3 linked regions of the Rhodoligotrophos defluvii genome follow. The main gene of each other region encodes a partner of the protein of the gene in region 2 in a complex. Links are inferred from orthologs where the notes say so. Each region holds a gene or a part of one and is shown on either strand. Other genes may lie near its edges.

The links.
Region 1: the proteins of E4P09_RS23510 (region 2) and E4P09_RS04690 are in contact, whole or in part, in a cryo-EM structure (PDB 8GIZ), measured with the Escherichia coli proteins. The link is inferred for Rhodoligotrophos defluvii from one-to-one orthologs.
Region 3: the proteins of E4P09_RS23510 (region 2) and dnaN are in contact, whole or in part, in a cryo-EM structure (PDB 8GIZ), measured with the Escherichia coli proteins. The link is inferred for Rhodoligotrophos defluvii from one-to-one orthologs.

Annotation. Positions count from the first base shown.
Region 1 is NZ_SZZM01000001.1:981,177-984,361, forward strand. Bases 199-3,154 are described here. They hold E4P09_RS04690 (DNA polymerase III subunit gamma/tau), read left to right. Parts: upstream 199-724; coding sequence 725-2,584; downstream 2,585-3,154. Other genes in these bases: nudC (NAD(+) diphosphatase), read right to left, coding at 199-360; E4P09_RS04695 (YbaB/EbfC family nucleoid-associated protein), read left to right, coding at 2,581-2,901; recR (recombination mediator RecR), read left to right, coding at 2,908-3,154. Also shown: more of nudC, read right to left, coding at 1-198; more of recR, read left to right, coding at 3,155-3,185. UniProt on the Escherichia coli protein: Part of the beta sliding clamp loading complex, which hydrolyzes ATP to load the beta clamp onto primed DNA to form the DNA replication pre-initiation complex.
Region 2 is NZ_SZZM01000007.1:205,781-208,551, reverse strand. It holds E4P09_RS23510 (DNA polymerase III subunit delta'), read left to right. Parts: upstream 1-733; coding sequence 734-1,810; downstream 1,811-2,771. Other genes in the region: metG (methionine--tRNA ligase), read left to right, coding at 1,836-2,771; tmk (dTMP kinase), read left to right, coding at 87-719; E4P09_RS23520 (D-alanyl-D-alanine carboxypeptidase family protein), read left to right, coding at 1-69. UniProt on the Escherichia coli protein: Part of the beta sliding clamp loading complex, which hydrolyzes ATP to load the beta clamp onto primed DNA to form the DNA replication pre-initiation complex.
Region 3 is NZ_SZZM01000001.1:923,823-926,984, reverse strand. What follows is about bases 230-3,162. They hold dnaN (DNA polymerase III subunit beta), read right to left. Parts: upstream 2,289-3,162; coding sequence 1,170-2,288; downstream 230-1,169. Other genes in these bases: dnaA (chromosomal replication initiator protein DnaA), read right to left, coding at 2,474-3,162; recF (DNA replication/repair protein RecF), read right to left, coding at 230-1,025. Also shown: more of recF, read right to left, coding at 1-229. UniProt on the Escherichia coli protein: Confers DNA tethering and processivity to DNA polymerases and other proteins. Acts as a clamp, forming a ring around DNA (a reaction catalyzed by the clamp-loading complex) which diffuses in an ATP-independent manner freely and bidirectionally along dsDNA.

The sequences.
Region 1 (3,185 bases), on a different replicon or contig from region 2:
AACACCCAGCATCGGTGGTGGCAGCACGCTCTGCATGGCCAGACTGCGCAGGTCTATGGCCTTCACCTCCTCGCCGAACATGGCGAGATCCTGGTCGTCGGGCAACAGACTCGCGAAGATCGGCTTTTCCTCACCCTCACTGCCGAGAAAGACCGGCTCACGCACGAGGCTGGGGGGCAATGAGTAGAGCGCCAAGCCACCCAGCGGGTTGAGGACCAAGAGGGCGCGCTCACCGATAAACCCGAGATGGCGAGCCTGGGGCAGGTCCATCTGCTGGGCCAGCCAGCCGGCATCGGTGCGCCGGGGCGCCATGCGGTCGAGGGCGTTGACGGTGAAGGCGAGGCTGTCTTCTGCAAACATAAGGGATCTGCCGGATGGGGAGGGTGTTCAAAACAGCCCTACGAGGGCAGGCTTTGCCCGGTGACGTCAAGCGGTGATCTCGTGCGGGCGCGTGGTGATCTCGTGCGGGCGCGTATTGTCAGGTTATCCAGAGGAATGAGCGGTGCGTTGTGGTATCGCACTTGCCTGTTGGGCTCGGAATGCTGATATAGTCGGCTAGAGAGGCTGGCGGCGGGCGTGCCGCTCGCCAACCGGGTCAGGTCCGGAAGGAAGCAGCCCTAACGAATCCGGCACGGGTCGCTCGTTCAGCCTCTCGCCTCCTTTGGCTGTTGCCGGATCATTGGCCGACGCCGAAAGCGCAACTTCGGGTACGGAACGCCGGGACTTGAGTGAACAGCAGGACATCGGTGCGCCGCTTGCGGCCGAGCAAGCGAGCCGGAGGGCGCCCGAGATCGGCGCCCCGGCCTATCGCGTGCTTGCCCGCAAGTACCGCCCCACCACATTCGAGCATCTCATCGGCCAGGATGCCATGGTGCAGACGCTGGAGAACGCGTTTGCCAGCGGCCGCATCGCCCAGGCCTACATGCTCACCGGTGTGCGCGGCATCGGCAAGACCACGACGGCCAGGCTGATTGCGCGGGCGCTCAATTATTCCGAATCCGCCAAACCCACGGTCCGTCTGCCTTCGCTTGGTATCCATTGCGCGGCCATTCTCGAATCCCGCCATCCGGATGTGATCGAGATGGACGCCGCCTCCCGCACCGGCGTGGACGACATTCGCGAGCTGATCGAAGGGGTTCGCTACCGGCCGATCGATGCACGCTACAAGGTCTATATCATCGACGAAGTGCACATGCTCTCCAAGGCGGCGTTCAATGCGCTGCTCAAGACGCTGGAAGAGCCGCCGGAGCATGTGAAGTTCATCTTTGCCACCACCGAAGTGCGCAAGGTGCCGGTCACCGTGCTGTCCCGCTGCCAGCGCTTCGATCTCAAGCGGCTGGACAGCGAGCTGTTGCTCCAGCATTTCCGCAACGTGGCGGGAAACGAAGGCGTGAGCGCCGAGGACGAGGCGCTGGCGCTGATCGCACGTGCATCCGAAGGTTCGGTGCGCGATGGCCTTTCGTTGCTGGACCAGGCGATCGCCTATGGGGGCGACGTGGTGCGGGCGGAGGCAGTGCGGGCCATGCTCGGCCTCGCAGACCGCGGGCGCACCATAGACCTGTTCGAGGCGCTGATGCAGGGCGATGCGGCCGCAGCCCTCGCCCAGCTCAAGCAGCTCTATGATTTCGGCGCCGAGCCGGTGACCATTCTAACCGATCTCGCCGAGCTCACCCACTGGATCACCCGCCTCAAGGTGGTGCCTGATGCGGCCAAGGACCCGGCTCGCGCCGAGGTGGAGCGCGTGCGCGGCATCAGCCTGGCGGAGCGCCTGTCCATGGCGGTGCTGACCCGCGCCTGGCAGATGTTGCTCAAGGGCATCGAGGAAGTGAATCAGGCCGCGCATAGTTTGGCGGCGGCGGAAATGGTCGTCATCCGCATGGCTTATGCGGCCGACCTGCCGACCGTGCGCGAGGTGCTTGAGCGGGAAGGTACCGAGGCGTCCTCTTCGCCGGAGCATCGGGGCGCGCCCGGAGCCGGTGTAAGCGCGGGCGCCGATGCGGTTACGCCCATGCGGCGGCCTTCGTCCGGAGGGGCAATGCGCGCCGAGGCGCCGGTCAGCCCGACCGCATCAACCGGACGGATACGGGAGACGATGGCTGCCGCTGCGCCTGCGCTCGTGCCGGCGGTGCCGCCAGCGGCGGCCGGCGGGTCATCCCTCTCGCACTTCCGCGATGTCGTGCGGCTCGCCGGCGAGCGCCGGGACATCAAGCTGAAGAGCCAGCTGGAGAGCTATGTGCGCCCGGTGCGGGTTGGCGGCAATCAGGTCGAGATCGGGCTCGAGCCCGGCGCCCCCCCGGGTCTCACCAACGAACTCTCGCGCAAGCTCGAGCAATGGACGGGCGAGCGTTGGGTAGTGTCCGTGTCCAGGGATGCCGGCGAGCGGCCTCTGGCCGAACAAGACCGGCTGAAACGCGACACTCTGTTCAACGAGGCGCGTGGCCGGCCGGTCGTGCAGGCTTTGCTCGAGCGGTTTCCCGGAGCGGAAATCGTGGACGTGAGAGATCTCAGCGTCCAGGAGGATGCCGTCGCCGCCCCCGATATGGCCGATGACGAGACGATGGACGGAAACATGGAGGGGCCATGAAGAATCTCGGCGACATGATGAAGCAGATGCAGGAGATGCAGGCGCGGATGCAGGAGATGCAGGCCCGGCTGGAGGAACTGGACGTGGTCGGCACCGCCGGAGCGGGGCTGGTCAGCGTCACCCTCAACGGCAAGGGCGCCATGAAGGGCATCTCCATCGACCCGACCCTGCTCACGGACGATCGTGAGATCCTTGAGGACCTGATCGTCGCCGCCCATGCGGATGCGCGGCAGAAGATGGAAAGCGCTCTGGCGGAAGAGATGAAGCAGCTGACCGGAGGTCTTCCGCTGCCGCCGGGGCTCAATTTCGGCTTCTGATCCCATATGACCAGACGCATCGGCGGCCCGGAGCTCGAGGGGCTGATTCAGCTTCTGTCAAAGCTGCCCGGCCTCGGACCGCGCTCGGCCCGCCGTGCGGTGCTGCATCTGATCAAGAACCGGGCCCGTCTGCTCGACCCCCTCGCCGCGGCGATCGAGGATGTGCGCCGCAGCGTAACCGTCTGCTCGGCTTGCGGCAATATCGACACGACCGACCCCTGTGCGATCTGCCAGGACCACCGCCGGGACCGCTCCGTCATCTGCGTGGTCGAAGAGGTAAGCGA
Region 2 (2,771 bases):
GTGCTGCCTGCGGAGGGCATGCTGCGCCGCGCGGTGGACACCCTCAGCCTCATGATGTTCGGCACCTGAGCCGGCGCCTCCGTCCCATGGCGCACCGGCGGTTCATTACCCTTGAAGGCGGCGAGGGCACCGGCAAGTCCACGCAGGCGCGGCGCCTGGCCGAGCGGCTGCGGCAGGAAACCGGCAGCGAGGTGGTGCTCACGCGCGAGCCGGGCGGCACCGAGGGGGCGGAGGCTATCCGTACCTTGCTGGTCAACGGCCGCGCCGACCGCTGGTCGGCCACGGCCGAGGCCCTGCTCAACTATGCGGCGCGGGACGACCATTTGCGGCGTATCATCCTGCCCGCGCTCGAGCGCGGTGCTTTCGTGGTCTGCGACCGGTTCGCCGACTCGACCCGCGCCTATCAGGGTGCGGCAGGCGGCGCCGATCCCGCCCTGATCGCCGCGCTCGAACGCAGCGTGATCGGCGATCATTGGCCGGGGCTGACCCTGGTGCTCGATATCGCCCCCGCGCTCGGTCTTGCGAGGGCCGCCAACCGCCGCGGTGGGGAAGGGCGGTTCGAGGGAAAGCACCTCTCGTATCACGAGACCTTGCGCCGCGCCTTTCTCGCCACCGCCGAGGCCGATCCACATCGCTGCGTGGTCATCGATGCCGCGGCCCCGCTCGAAGCGGTGACCGCAGCCATTTGGCAGACGGTTGCATCCCGGCTGTTGGCCTGATACGCCCGCGGGTTATGAAGGACGATCTCGCGCAAGAGCTGGATGAGCGGCTGCATCCGCGGCACCGGGCCGTGCTCATCGGGCATGGCGGGACCGAGCGCCGGCTGCTCGATGCCTACCGGTCGGGCAAGCTGCACCACGGCTGGATCCTGAATGGCCCGCGCGGCATCGGCAAGGCCACGCTCGCCTACCGTTTCACGCGCTTCCTGCTGCGTTATCCCGATCCGGCAATGGTGCCGGCGGGCGTCCGCGAAGGCTGCGATGTGGACCCGGCGGATCCGGTGTTCCGCCGGGTGGCAGCCCAGGGACATGCGGATCTCATCACCATCACGCGCGCTTACGATACGCGCAACAAGCGGCTCAAGGCGGAGATCGGGGTGGATGAGGCCCGCCAGGCGAGCCAATTTCTCGGGCGAACCGCGGGCGAGGGCGGTTGGCGGGTGGTGATCGTGGATGCGGCCGATGAAATGACCGCCAGTGCGGCCAATGCCTTGCTGAAGAGCCTGGAGGAGCCGCCGCCGCGGACCGTCTTTCTTCTGGTGAGCCATGTGTCCGGACGGCTTCTGCCGACGATCCGCTCGCGCTGTATCAGGCTCGATCTCGCGCCGCTGGCCGACGAGGAGGTCGAGCGGGTGCTGGACGTGGTGCTGGAGGAGGGAGGCAAGCCGAGCGCGGAGCAGCGGCAGCTGGCAATCGCCCTGGCCGAGGGCAGCCCCGGCCGGGCGTTGCAGCTGCTGCAGGGAGGCGGGCTCAAGCTGTTCAGGGACTTCTCGGCTCTGCTCGAGCAGGTGCCCGGCCTCGACTATGGCCGGCTGTTCGAGTTTGCCGAGCGTCTGCGCGGGGCGCAGGCTCTCGACGACTATCGGTTGTTTACCGAGCTCATGGAACAGTGGCTGTCGCGCCGGATTCGCGATGCGGCGCGCGGGGTCGATGATTGGGCCGGCCGGATGCCGCTCAACCGTCTGGGGCAATGGAGCGAGGTGCACCAGGCGATCGTCCATTCCATCGGTCGCGCAAATGCCCTAAACCTCGATCGCCGCGAGGTGATCGTTCAGGCCATGCGGCTGATCGATGCCACCGCCCGCCCATGACCGCTCCGAGAGAAGTCTAACGCCGATGTCCGACAAGCGCTTTTACATCACCACCGCCATCTCCTATCCCAATGGGGCGCCGCATATCGGGCATGCCTATGAGGCGCTGGTCACCGACGCGCTCGCCCGGTTCAAGCGCCTCGATGGCTATGACGTGTTCTTCCTCACCGGCACCGACGAGCACGGCATCAAGATGCTGCAGACCGCGAGCCGGGAAGGGCTTGCGCCGCGGGCGCTGGCCGAACGGAACACGCCGCTGTTCCAGAAGATGGTGGCGGCGCTCGACTGCTCGAATGATGACTTCATCCGCACCACCGAGCCGCGCCACTACGCCGCCTCGCAGGAGATCTGGCGGCGTATGGCGGCGAATGGGGACATCTATCTCTCGACCTATTCCGGCTGGTACTCGGTGCGGGACGAGGCCTATTACGACGAGAGCGAGCTCACGAAGGGACCCGACGGCCAGCGGCTGTCACCGCAAGGCACGCCGGTGGAGTGGGTGGAGGAGGAGAGCTATTTCTTCCGCCTCTCCGCCTATCAGGACAAGCTGCTCGCCCATTACGAGGCCAATCCGGATTTCATCGGCCCCGAGACCCGGCGCAACGAGGTGATCAGCTTCGTGCGCGGCGGCCTGCGCGACCTGTCGATCTCGCGCACAACCTTCGATTGGGGCGTGCCGGTGCCGGACAATCCCAAGCACGTGATGTATGTGTGGGTCGATGCGCTGACCAATTACATCACCGGGGTCGGCTTTCCCGATGAACAGTCGGAGCAGTTCAAGCGGTTCTGGCCGGCGGACGTGCACGTGATCGGCAAGGACATTGTGCGGTTCCACGCGGTCTATTGGCCCGCCTTCCTGATGTCCGCAGGCATTCCCTTGCCCAAGCGCGTGTTCGGCCACGGCTTCCTGTTCAACAGGGGCGAGAAGATGTCCAAGTCGGTGGGCAATGTCATCGATCCC
Region 3 (3,162 bases), on a different replicon or contig from region 2:
AGCAGCATGATGGGGGCATAGCCCTCGAAGCCTTCCGCGATCATCCGCGCATTGGCGAGGATAATGCCGATCAGAAGCGCCTTCTGCTCGCCGGTGGAGCAAAGGCGGGCCTCCATCGATTTCGGCCCGTGCTTCACGACGAGGTCGCTGCGATGAGGTCCGCGCAGGCAACGGCCAGCACCGGCATCCAGTAGGCGCGTATCGGCGAGGGTCCTGCGATAGCGCTCTTCCACCTCCACCGCCGGCAAATCGGCAATGGCGGCTTCAAGCTCTCCCTCGATGAGGAAGATGCCCCAAGGGAAACCGCCCATATGTGCCTCGCCGTGCTGCTGGGCGGAGGCGAGCTGCAGCGCATCCACCGCTGCCCGCCGTGCGGCGGCAATGGCCACCGCATGCTCGGCCATGGCCGCTTCGATGCCGTCGAGCCAGATCCCGTCCCGCCGCTGGCCCTCGCGCATGTCTTCGAGCAGCCGGTTGCGCTCGCGCATCAGCTTCTCGAAGGCTTGCACCCGGCTGCCATGGTCTGGATCTATGCCGAGCACCAGCCGGTCGAGAAAACGGCGGCGGTCGCCAGCCGGTCCGTTGAACAGCCTGTCCATGGCTGGTGTGATCCACACCATGCGGATGACCGAGGCAAGGGCGCCTGAACCGCGATGGCTGGTGCCCTCGATGCGCACCTGCCGGCCCTGAGCGGTCGAGATCTCCAAGGCGTCTTCGTCGTCCGGTTCGGCCCGCCGGCCTTCCCATGCGGTGCCGACGCGGAGCTCGGCGCGGGGGCCGTTGAGCTCGGCGGCAATGGCCCAACCGCCGGAACCGTCATGACGCGCCATGTCGGCATAAGTCGCCGAGCGCAGCCCCCGCCCGGGGCACAGCACCGACAGCGCCTCGAGGAGATTGGTCTTCCCGGCTCCATTGGGGCCGGTCAGCACAACGGGACCCGCATCCACATCCAGACGTAGACGCGCATAATTCCGAAAATCGGTCAGTGTGAGCCTTGTCAGCGCCAGAGCGCGGTTTTTTGCCACCGTCGGCGCTCCAATGACCAGGATCCTGCGAACGAAAATACCTCAATCCGCCGAGCTCAGTGCCCGAGCGTTATATGGCCTCGCCACAGCGATTCTGCAAGCTTTTCTGCGCCTTCCGGCAGGGTTGGAGCGCACTTTATCAGGTCACACCCGCATCGGCATCAGCACATAGAGCGCCGCGTCGTCCACCACGTCGCGAATGACGGTCGGCGAGCCCGCGTCCGCCAACAGAAAACGGGCGGTATCGCCCTCCAACTGGCCCGCTATGTCAAGCAGATAACGGGCATTGAAGCCGATATCGAGGTCCGGCGCGTCGTAATCGGCGACCAACTCCTCCTCCGCCGAGCCGCTATCCGGATTGTTCACCGTGAGCACGACCTTGCCACTGCCGATGTGCAGCTTCACCGCCCGGCCCTTTTCGCTGGAGATGGTCGACACCCGATCCACGGCCTGCGCAAACAGCTTGGTGTCTACATCCATCACCTTGTCATTGTGCTTGGGGATCACCCGTTCGTAATCCGGGAAAGTTCCGTCGATCAGCTTGGAGGTGAGCACGATGCCATCGAACCCGAAGCGGACCTTGGATTGCGACAGGGCAATCTCGATGGTGGCGTCCCGGTCCTCGATCAAGCGGTGCACTTCGAGCACGGTCTTGCGCGGCACGATGACGCCCGGCATGCCAGCGGCGCCCGCGGGCAGGGGCAGCTCGAACTGGGCGAGGCGATGACCGTCGGTCGCCACAGCCCGCAGCTTGTCGCCGCCATCGGCCCGGACGGCATGGAGGTAAATGCCGTTGAGATAATAGCGGGTCTCCTCGGTTGAGATCGCAAAGCGGGTGCGCTCGATCATGGTCTTGAGGTCGGCCGCCTGGACGGTGAAGCTGTTCGAGAACTCTCCCGCGGTGATATCGGGGAACTCCTCCGCCGGCAGCGCCTGCAGTGAAAACCGCGACCGACCGGCGAAAATCGCCACCCGACCGGTATCGGCCCCCTGCTCGATTTGGAGCTGCGTGCCTTCCGGCAGCTTGCGCACGATGTCGTGCATCATATGAGCGGGCGCGGTGGTCGCGCCGCCCTGTGCCACGTCGGCCGCCACGGTTTCGATGACTTCCACATCGAGATCGGTGGCGCTCAAGCGGATCTCGCCTTGGTGGGCATGGATCAGCACGTTCGATAGAATCGGTATGGTGTTGCGCCGCTCCACCACGCTCTGAACGTGGTTCAGCGCCTTGAGAAAGGCCGCCCGCTCAATGGTGACCTTCATGGCCGCAACTCAGCTCCTCTCTTGCCCATTCCGCAATGCCGCCGTGCCGCCCGGTCCGCGCCGATGCGGGTTCCTTCCGCAGCGCGATATTCCGCACGTGCATGGCAGGATGGCGTGTCTCTCATGGGAATGTGCCCCGGATTGGCAGCGATCACAAGCCCCGGGGCGCTGCGCATCATTCGGGCTCAGGGCTGCTCCAGAAGCTTGGTGAGCAGCACGATCTCGCGCTGCAGCTGCTCATCCTTCTGCAGCAGCTCCTCGACCTTGCGAACGGCATGGAGAACGGTGGAGTGATCACGCCCACCGAACCGCCGGCCGATTTCCGGCAACGAACGCGAGGTGAGACGTTTCGCCAGATACATGCCGACCTGGCGCGGGCGCACGATCGAACGGGCGCGCCGCGGCGACAGAAGGTCCACCTTGGCAACGTTGTAGTGGCGGCCGACCACCCGCATGATGTCGTCGATCTTGATCCGCTGCACTTCCGCGCTCTGCACCAGATCGCGCAAAGCGGACGCAGCAAGATCGACCGACATGGGCGCCTGAACCAGCTGCTGATGGGCGATCACCCGGATCAGCGCCCCTTCGAGCTCGCGCCCACCGCCATTGACCCGGTTGGCGATGAACTCGACCACGTCGTCGGGCACGGCCACGGACGGATCCCGCCTGATCGCCTCGATGAGCCGCGCGTGCAGAATGCGACGCCTCAGCTCGAGCTCGGGTGGTTGAATGTCAACGATCAGCCCGCCCGCCAAGCGCGAGCGCATGCGCGCATCGATACTGTCGAGCTGGGTGGGAGGCACGTCGGCGGCAACGATCACCTGCCGCTTGGAATCGACCAGCGAATTGAAGGTGTGCAGGAACTCCTGCAGCA